3 regions of the Micromonospora sp. NPDC049900 genome follow, and region 1 is predicted to be linked to each of the others. Evidence: riboswitches for the same ligand, from Rfam matches in the RefSeq annotation. Region 1 holds a riboswitch; each other region holds the start of a gene.
The links. Region 1 has a riboswitch for cyclic di-AMP ahead of ACIBMZ_RS09995 (coiled-coil domain-containing protein). Riboswitches for the same ligand answer to the same signal wherever they lie in the genome.

Region 2: it holds a riboswitch for cyclic di-AMP, as region 1 does, so the genes downstream of both, ACIBMZ_RS05390 (C39 family peptidase) here and ACIBMZ_RS09995 (coiled-coil domain-containing protein) in region 1, are expected to answer to the same signal.
Region 3: it holds a riboswitch for cyclic di-AMP, as region 1 does, so the genes downstream of both, ACIBMZ_RS13540 (coiled-coil domain-containing protein) here and ACIBMZ_RS09995 (coiled-coil domain-containing protein) in region 1, are expected to answer to the same signal.

Annotation. Positions count from the first base shown of each region.
Region 1 is NZ_JBITKM010000003.1:358,738-361,939, reverse strand. It holds gene ACIBMZ_RS10000 (YibE/F family protein) at 1-970, shown strand, start outside; cyclic di-AMP (ydaO/yuaA leader) riboswitch at 1,137-1,268, shown strand; gene ACIBMZ_RS09995 (coiled-coil domain-containing protein) at 1,272-2,288, shown strand; gene ACIBMZ_RS09990 (carbonic anhydrase) at 2,373-3,071, opposite strand.
Region 2 is NZ_JBITKM010000002.1:192,105-195,306, reverse strand. It holds gene ACIBMZ_RS05395 (hypothetical protein) at 1-700, shown strand, start outside; cyclic di-AMP (ydaO/yuaA leader) riboswitch at 1,004-1,145, shown strand; gene ACIBMZ_RS05390 (C39 family peptidase) at 1,365-2,228, shown strand; gene ACIBMZ_RS05385 (alpha/beta fold hydrolase) at 2,315-3,049, shown strand; gene ACIBMZ_RS05380 (CDP-glycerol glycerophosphotransferase family protein) at 3,057-3,202, opposite strand, start outside.
Region 3 is NZ_JBITKM010000004.1:415,574-418,775, forward strand. It holds gene ACIBMZ_RS13530 (HelD family protein) at 1-955, shown strand, start outside; gene ACIBMZ_RS13535 (cation diffusion facilitator family transporter) at 1,022-1,939, shown strand; cyclic di-AMP (ydaO/yuaA leader) riboswitch at 2,091-2,223, shown strand; gene ACIBMZ_RS13540 (coiled-coil domain-containing protein) at 2,228-3,202, shown strand, end outside.

The DNA of each region.
Region 1 (3,202 bases):
CAGCTCCTACAACATCGCCGAGCACCAGCGGGGCAAGCCGCTGATCTGGCTCGCGGTGCTGTTCGCCGCCGCCATCGTGGCCTTCGGACGGCTACGCGGCCTGGCCGCGCTGGGCGGCCTGGCGGCCAGTTTCGCCATCCTGATCACCTTCGTGCTGCCCGGCATCAGCGCCGGTCAGCCGCCGCTGGTGGTGGCCATCGTCGGCGCGGCACTGATCATGTTCGTGGTGCTGTACCTGACGCACGGCATCTCGGCACAGACCTCGGTGGCCGTCCTCGGCACCCTCGGCAGCCTGGTGCTCACCGGCCTGCTCGGGCTGGCTGCCACCCGGGCCACCCACCTGACCGGCTTCGGCAGCGAGGACGCCACCACGCTGTCCATGTTCCGGGGCGACGTCGACCTGCACGGCCTGCTGCTCGCCGGCATCATCATCGGCTCGCTCGGCGTGCTCGACGACGTCACGGTGACCCAGGCCGCCGCGGTGACCGAGCTGCGGCACGCCAATCCGGGTTTCACCCGCCGGGAGCTGTACCGGTCGGCGACCCGGGTCGGCCGGGCCCACATCGCCTCGGTGGTGAACACCATCGTGCTGGCGTACGCGGGCGCGTCGCTGCCGCTGCTGCTCCTGCTCACCGCCGACAGCCGCGCGCTCGGCCAGATCATCACCAGCGAGTTCCTCACCCAGGAGATCGTCCGCAGCGTGGTGGCCACGCTGGGGCTGGTCGCCGCCGTACCGCTGACGACCGCACTGGCCGCGCTGGTGGTCACCGCCGGGCGGCGGGACACGCCGGAACCCGGCGGCCCCGACGACGGGCCGGACGGCGACGGTCCCACTCCCCCGACTCCCCGGCCCGGCATCGACCGGACCGAGGCCCTGCACGCGCTGAGCACCGCGCGTGTGCGTGACACACCCCCCGCCACCGGATCGCGGTGGCCCGACCCGGACAGGAGCACGGACACCACATGGTGACACCCCGCAGCGTGACCGCCCCTGCCGACACGGTTCGTGCCCGTGTCGTTGGTCACTCATCGCGATTACGAAATGACGCATCTGGCCGGGTTCGGGGCGTAGAGACCGACATCGACCGTCGGGTAACCTCACTGCCGGTCACCGCCGAAGGCGCGCACCGGCGCCTGCGGTGCCACCGCCCAATCGCCGCGAGGCGAGCCGGGGACCCAGGTAGGTGGGGTGAATCCGCGTCAGCGGTAGGGGCCACTTCCGTTCCGAACCCGTCAGCTAACCCGGTCGGCGGTCGATGGAAGGGAAAGAAGTGACGGCACCCCTACGCCGCTGGATGACACCCGTGGTGGCCGTGTTCGCCGCGTTCGCCGTGTTCGCCGGCCCCCTGCCGGCCATGGCCGCGCCGAACCCACCCGCTCCGGCCGAGCACGACGACGACCCGCCGATGCTCAACGACCTGATCGAGTCGGCGAACCGCGACTTCTCCAAGGCCAAGAACCAACTGGACAAGTCCAAGAAGCGACAGCTCAAGCTCGACCTCGAACTGCGCCGCGCAGAGGCCGACCTGGAAGCGCTCAGGCCACAGGTCGCCGAGATCGCGACGCAGTCGTACCGGACCGGCCGGGTGGGCGCGATAGCGATGTTGTTGCAGAGCAACGCTCCGGACTCGTTCATGGACCGGGCCTCCGCCCTCGACGAGTTGAACCTGTTCAACGACAAGAAGTTGGGCGAGGTCAACACGGTCCGGGAGCGCGCCGACCGGGCCAAGCTCGCGTCCGACGCCGAGGTGCGCGAACAGCAGAAGCTGACCAACGACATGGCGCGCAAGAAGACCGAGGCGGAGAAGTCGCTCCGCCTGGTCGGTGGCGAGAGCCTGACCGGCGGCCTGGTGGCCGCGACCTCGCCGGTCGCCCGGGTGGCGCCGAACCGTGCCTCGGACGGGAGCTGGAAGCCGGAGTCGTGCAGCCAGAACGACCCAACCACGTCGGGCTGCATCACGCCGCGCACGCTGCACATGTACAAGGAGGTCAAGCGCGCCGGCTTCAACCGCTTCGTCGGCTGCTGGCGGCCCGGTGACAAGTTCGAGCACCCCAAGGGCCGGGCGTGTGACTGGTCGTTGCAGAACAGCGGGTTCAGCCCCTGGCACAACAACGACACCCGGATCTACGGCAACAACCTGGCGGCCTTCCTGGTCCGCAACGCCGACCGGCTCGGCATCTACTACGTGATCTGGAACCGGCAGATCTGGTTCCCGACCGAGAACCGGTGGCGGTCCTACAGCGGCCCGTCCAACCACACGGACCACGTGCACGTGTCGCTGCTCTGAGCAGCGTCCCGGTGACCCGCGAGGGCCGCTCCGCCGTCCGGCGGAGCGGCCCTCGTCGTACGTGTCGGTGCGTGGCCCGGCGGGTCAGCCCACGGGCGTGACCACACCCGCCATCTCGGCGGGCTCCGCCGCGACGGTCCGCACCTCACCGGCGGCCAGCCGGTACGACATGCCCACCACCGCGCACCCGCCCGCGGCCACCTCGGCGGCCAGCGCCTCGGACGACTCCAGCATCGCCTCGACGGTCTGCGCGATGTGGATGTCGACGATCGCGTCCAGGTCGTCGATCCCCGCCTGCTCGGCCCGGCGCAGGCTGGGCACCACCGCGTCCACCACGGCACGCAGGTGCCCCGACGGCGCGGTGCCGGTGGCCGCCGCAGCCCGGGCCGCCTGGACGGCACCGCACGAGTCGTGCCCGAGCACCACCACCAGCGGCGTACGCAGCACGCTCACCGCGTACTCGACGCTGCCCAGCACCTCGGGGCCGATGGTGTGTCCGGCGGTCCGGACCACGAAGAGATCACCCAGCCCACGGTCGAAGATGATCTCCGCAGCGAGCCGGGAGTCGGAGCAGCCCACGATCACCGCGAAGGGGTGCTGCTCGGCGGCGACCGCGGCCCGGTGGCTGGCGTTCTGGTTGGGGTGCCGCAGCGTGTCGGTGACGAACCGGCGGTTACCGGCGATCAACTCGGCGAGGGCCCGCTCCCGCGAGCCGGGAAGGTCTGCGGTCAGGTACTCGCGTTCGGGACCGGGCTGGGCCCCGATCGTTCCGGGTCGACTCATCCGGCGTCACCTCGTCTCTCGGTGGAATGCCTGGTCATCCCGGCCGGCGCTGGCCACGGACCGCCACCAACCGTCACACGCAGCGCAAGGCACGTCAAGCTATGCGTGATCTGCATTTCATGTATTCCAGA
Region 2 (3,202 bases), on a different contig from region 1:
CATCTGGTCGGTGCTGCTCGTGCTCGCGCTGGGCGTGCTCACCGCCATGGTCGCCCGGCCCGAATCGACCGGCGACGACACCGGCCCGGTCGACGACCCCGCCGAGGCCGAGGCGGCCGACCTGCGCCGCTACGCCGGTGAGGTGGCCGTGGCCGCCGCCGGGGCCGCGCAGAACGCGGCACGGCGTCGGGAGGCGTGGCACACCGCTCAGACCGCCCTCGACCGGTCCTGGGCCTCCTACGACGAGGCGGAGAGCCGGGCCCGGCGGCTCGCCGGGGTCACCGCGCTACCCGCGCCCCGCACCCCGCGCACCGCCAGTGAGTACGCCGCCCGGGAGCGCTGGCTGCACCACGCCGCGATGAAGGCGCACTGGCGCGGTGACCTGTCGGCGCGGCAGCTCACCGACGTGCTGGCCCGTCGGGCCGGCTGGGACGCGCGACTGCACCAGGTCGACCAGGAGGTCGTCCTGGCCCGCGTCGTCCGGGACAACCACCGGGCCGCGTACCGGGCCGCCGCCGAGCGGGAACGGGCCGCCTGGCGGGAGGCCGAGTTGGCCGGCGAAGCGGCCCGGGTGCTCTCCGCCGAGGCGTACGCCGCCGCGCAGCGCCTGCGGCCGAATCCGCTCCCGGCGCCCGCCGTCACCACCGTCGCGCGTCCGGCGGCGGCGGTCCTGCGGTGGCGTCCGGCGCGCGTGGGATGAACCGTCGGCCGGATAGTCCGGCCGGATCGGGTGAGCCCGGTCACACCTTCCGCCGGAACGGACACCGGAGCCGGATCCGACCGAGACGGGACGCGAAGCCCGGAGACATTGTCTGCGGGTGGTCCCCTTGTCACCGCCCGTTGCGTCGATCGCCATCGGTCCCGTTGCGCGACATCGATGACCGAACGCCCGAAAATTATCGATCTGGATCATGTTTACGCAGGTCAGGGCGGGTTGGCAGGGCAGTGACCGACCAGTAGTGTCGGCCCGTCCGATGCGGTACCCGATCGCAGGAGGCGACGCCGCATCGACCCGCCTAATCGTGGTCTCACGAACCGGGGACCCACCGCACCACTGGGGTGAATCCGCGAGCCTCGGCTCACGGTAGGGCCGTCTTCCCGCCCGAACCCGTCAGCTAACCCGGTCGGCGGTGTCGGAAGGAGCTTTCCACTCGTGCAGCCCCTCGTCGTACCCCCCTTGTTCCTCCACGGCACCGCGGTGCCCGCGCTCGCCGGGCCGTCGGCCACGAGCTGACTGCGGCCACCGCCCCCGCCCGCTAGCCCGGGCGCAGCCCCTCGCACGGTCGTCCCCGTACTCGGGTGGTCCTCGACAGGTCCTGTCGAGCTGACCGCCGGAGCGGTTCGCCGTGCCTCCCTGAGCCCCCGTGGAGGACTCCGTGAAGCAGACCGTCACGCGCCAGCTACGTCGGCTGGCCACCGAACGCCCCTACCAGGTCGTCGCCGCCTCGGCGGCCGCGCTGGCGCTGGCCACCGCTGCCGGTGCCGTACTCGTCGACACCTCCGACGCCCCGGCCACCGCGCACACCACGACCGCCGTCGCCGAGTTGCGTGGCGACACCGCGGTCTCCCGCGCCGACACCCGGGTGGAGTCGACCCCGTCGACCTCGCCCAGCAGCGCGGCCCCGAGCAGCGCCGCCCCGTCGCCGTCGCCCTCGCCGAAGACCACCTCGGCGGCCCCCTCGCCGGTGGCCAGCAGTGCGAAGGCCGCACCGAAGCCGCCGGCCCGGAAGGTCCTGGACTACGACTTCCAGGCCCAGACCACCGGCTACTACTGCGGTCCGGCCGCGGTACGCAACGCGCTCAGCGCCGCCGGTGTCGACCGTGACCAGGACACCCTGGCCGCGCAGCTCGGCACCACGTACGCCGGCACCAACTCGGCCCTGGACACCACCCGGGTGCTCAACGCCACCGTCAAGGGCGAGCCGTACTCGACCACGATGCTGCGGGGCGGTTCGGCCACCCCGGCCCAGATGGACCAGCTCCAGGCCGACGTGGTGGAGGCGATCACCGACGGGCGCGGTGTCGTGGTGAACGTGGCCGGCAGTGCCACCGACACCGACGGCGGCTGGCACTCCTTCCCCGGTGGCCACTACGTCGCCGTGGTGGGCTACGAGGACGACGGTCGCCTGGTCAAGATCGCCGACTCGGCCGACGCCTCGTACTACTCGTACTGGATGACCACCATCGACCTCGCCCACTGGGCCGCGACCCGCGGCTACTCCTCCTGAGATGTAAGGAAGGGTCCCCTGCTATCGCCTGGTGCATAGCAGGGGACCCTTCCTTACATCCGGGTCCGGGGTGGCAGACTTCGCGCATGAGCGAGGAGTCGGGCGGCCGGGCGGTGCTGGTGCTGCTGCACGGGATGGGTGCCACCGGCGACGTGTGGCTGCCCTGGGCGCCGCTGCTGGAACAACGGTGGCCGGGCCGTTGGTCCGCCCCGGACCTGGCCGGTCACGGCGGCGCGTCGCCGCTGCCGGAGTACTCGTTCACCGCCCTCGCCGACCGGGTCGCGGAGAGCCTCGCCCCGGACGACCGGATCGTCGTACTGGGACACTCGCTCGGCGGGGTGGTCGGGCTGGCGCTGGCCGCCGCCGATCGGGGCGTGCCGGTCGACGCGGTGGTGGGCCTCGGCATCAAGGCGGTGTGGTCCCCGGCGGAGCTGGCCCGCGCCGCCGATCTCGCCGCCCGGCCGGTCACCTGGTTCACCACCCGTGACGAGGCGGCCCGGCGGCATCTGCGTGTGTCCGGCCTGACCGGGCTGCTCAGCCCGGAGCGACCGGCGGTGGACGCCGGGCTGCGGCAGGTGGACGGGCGGTGGCGGCTGGCCATGGACCCGGCCGCCTTCGCCGTCGGCGAACCCGACCTGGCCGCCCTGCTGGCGGCGATCGACGTACCGGTCCTGCTGGCCCGGGGCGAACACGACGCGATGGTCACCGACGCCCAACTCCGGGCGTACGACGTGCCCGTGGTCACGCTGCCCGGTCTCGGGCACAACGCCCACGTCGAGGACCCCGCGGCGGTGCTGGCGTTGCTCGACCCCTGGCGCTGAGGACCGCTCAGGTGGCGCTGGGCAGCGCGGCGTCGGTCGTGGTACGCGGTGCCGGGGCACTCCAGGCCGGGTCCAGCTCCCGTCGGGCGGCCGCCAGGAACGCCTCGGCGTACGTCTCGGCGGGGAAGTCGCCCAGGTAGCGTCGCCGGGTCG
Region 3 (3,202 bases), on a different contig from region 1:
GTGGCCCCGGCTGCATCCCCGCCACGTGCTCGGCTGGCTGGCCGATCCGGAGCGGCTGCGCCGGTACGCCGCCGGGCTGCTGTCCCGGGCCGAGATCCGGCTGCTGGAGCAGGCGTACCGGGGGCTGGCCGCCGAGGGGCCGACCGTCGCCGACGTGGCGCTGCTCGACGAGTTGGACGCGTTGCTCGGCAAGCCGGTGCGTCCGGCCCGGGCGAAACGTGACCCGTTCCAGCTCGCCGGTGGGGTGCGCGAGCTGAGCACGTACGCCGACCGGCAGCGGGCCGCCCGCCAGGCCGCTCGCGAGCGACCCGAGGACTACCGCGACTACGCGCACGTGGTGGTGGACGAGTCGCAGGACGTCTCACCGATGCAGTGGCGGATGATCGGCCGACGCGGTCGGCTGGCCTCGTGGACGGTGGTGGGTGACCCGGCGCAGACCGCGTGGACGGGAGATCCGCAGGAGCTGTCCCGGGCCCGGGACCAGGCGTTGGGACGCCGTCGACGGCACCGGTTCACGCTCACCACCAACTACCGCAACTCGGCGGAGATCTTCGCCGTGGCGGCGGCCGAGATCCGCCGGGCGTACCCGGACCTGGCCCTGCCCACCGCGGTCCGGACCACCGGGATCGACCCGGTGGAGCTGGTGGTGCCGGCGACGGAGTTGGAGACCAGCGTGCTGACCGCCGCGAGCACGCTGTTGGGCGAGGTCGAGGGCACCGTCGGGGTGATCACGCCGGTGCCGCGCCGGGACGAGGTCGCGGCCTGGCTGGGCGGGCTCGGCGGCGAGCGTCTCCAGGTGGTGACCAGCCTGGAGGCCAAGGGCATGGAGTACGACGGGGTGGTGCTGGTCGCCCCCGGCGAGATCCGTGCCGATCCCGGCTCCGGCGTGCGTACGCTCTACGTCGCCCTGTCCCGGGCCACCCAGCGGCTGACCACGGTCGACCTGACCGACTGAGCGCGCACATATAGCAATGTCGGCATAGCTCCGCCCCGGGTCGGACGCAGCGCGCAAGGTGTCTGCGTGGGCGCGGGCCACGACCACCACCACGCCGCGGTGTCGCACGCCGCACACCGCCACTCCGGCCGGCTGTGGGCGGCGTTCGTGCTGCTCACCACGCTGATGGTGGTGGAGGCGGTGACCGCCCTGCGGACCGGCTCGCTAGCCCTGCTCTCCGACGCCGGGCACATGTTCACCGACGTGCTCGGCATCGGGATGGCGCTCGCGGCTCTCACCGCCGCCCGGCGCGTGGACGCCCATCCGCAACGCACCTTCGGCCTCTATCGGTTGGAGGTGCTCGCCGCGTTGGCCAACGCGGTGCTGCTCGTCGGCGTCGCCGGTTACGTGCTGGTCGAGGCGGTACGCCGGTTCGGCGACCCGCCGCAGGTGCGGACCGGGCCGGTGCTGGTGGTGGCCACGCTCGGCCTGCTCGCCAACCTGGTCGCGTTCGCGCTGCTGCGTCCCGGGGCGCGGGAGAGCATCAACCTGCGCGGGGCGTACCTGGAGGTGCTGGCGGACCTGCTCGGCTCGCTGGGCGTGATCGCGGCGGCGGCGCTGACCGCGCTGACCGGATGGTGGTGGACGGACCCGCTGGTGGCGGTGGCGATCGGCGCGTTCATCCTGCCGCGCACCTGGCGTCTGGGCCGGGCGGCGGTCCGCATCCTGGTGCAGGCCGCCCCGGAGCACCTCCAGGTCACCGCCGTGCACGACCGGCTGGCCGCGGTGCCCGGCGTGGCCGACGTCCACGACCTGCACGTCTGGACGCTCACCTCCGGGATGGAGGTGGCCTCGGCCCACCTGGCCACGGCCGAGGGCGCCGAGGTCGGCGCGGTGCTCCGCGCGGCCCGGACGGCGCTGCGCGAGGACTTCGACATCACGCACGCGACGCTCCAGATCGAGCCCGCGACGAGTGCCGGTGCCTGCGGGACGGTGGAGTGGTAGCGGGACCAGTAGCGCGAAAGACAACAAAAATACCTTATGTCTGGTTTACTCGTGGTCAGGGGAACACCAGGAGTCACACCGGCTGCACGGTCCCCACCAGCACCGGTAGGCTCGGACCCGGTCTCCGCCAGGCGGCACTCGACGGTGCCGGCGGTGACCGCCGCCTAATCGCCCGCGAGGGCGAACCGGGGAACCATGTTCCAGGGGTGCATCCGCGTCCAGCGGTAGGGATCTTCCGTCCCGAACCCGTCAGCTAACCCGGTCGGCGGCTGACGGAAGGACATGTGCATGCCAGCAGTGGCAACCGTGAGACCGGCCGCCCGTACGGCGGCCCTGATCGCCGCGGGGCTCGCCCTCGCCCTGGGCGCCGCGCTCGCTCCGTTCAGCGCTGCCTCCGCGGCCCCCGGTGACGTCGGCGACGAGGGCGGCACACCGGCGCTACGCGCCCAGTTGGAGGCGGCCAGCAAGGGCTACCTCGACGCCAAGACCGCCCTGGACCGCTCGGTCGACCGGCAGAAGAAGCTCGCCGAGCAGCTCACCACGACCGAGGGCCAGCTCACCGAACGCAGCGCCAAGGTCGCCGAGATCGCCGCGCAGGCGTATCGCGGCGGTCGACTCGGTGCGGCGACGGCGCTGCTCAACAGCGGCTCCCCGGCCGGCTTCATGGACCGGGCGGCGGCACTGGACGCGGTGGCGGCCAACGAGGAACGCGCGCTGCGGGACCTGCGGGCCACCCGCGACGAGGTCGGCAGGACCAAGCAGGCCCTCGACGTCGAGGTGCAGGAGCAGCGCAAGCAGGTGGCCGTGATGGCCAAGCGCAAGGAGCAGGCCGAGCGCTCGCTGACCGTGGCCGAGGAACGCGCCGAGCGGGCCGAGCGGGCCGCGGCGCAGGAGCGGGCCAGCCGGACCCCGGCACGCAGCGGCGGTTCCAGCAGCCCCACGGCCAAGCCCGCGCCGCGCAACGCCAACGGCTCCTGGCCGGCCGAGTCGTGCAGCGTCAACGACCCCACCCCGGCCAACGGCTGCATCACCCCGCGCACCCTGCACGCGCTCAACCAGACCAAGGCGGCCGGCTTCACCAGGTACGTCTCCTGCTACCGCGCGGGCGGCTCGGGTGAGCACCCGAAGGGTCGGGCCTGCGACTTCGCGGCGCAGAAGAACGGCTTCGGCGGGGTCGCCACCGGCGGCGACCGGACGTACGGCAACAACCTGGCGGCGTTCTACGTCAACAACGCCGACCGTCTCGCCGTGCTCTACGTGATC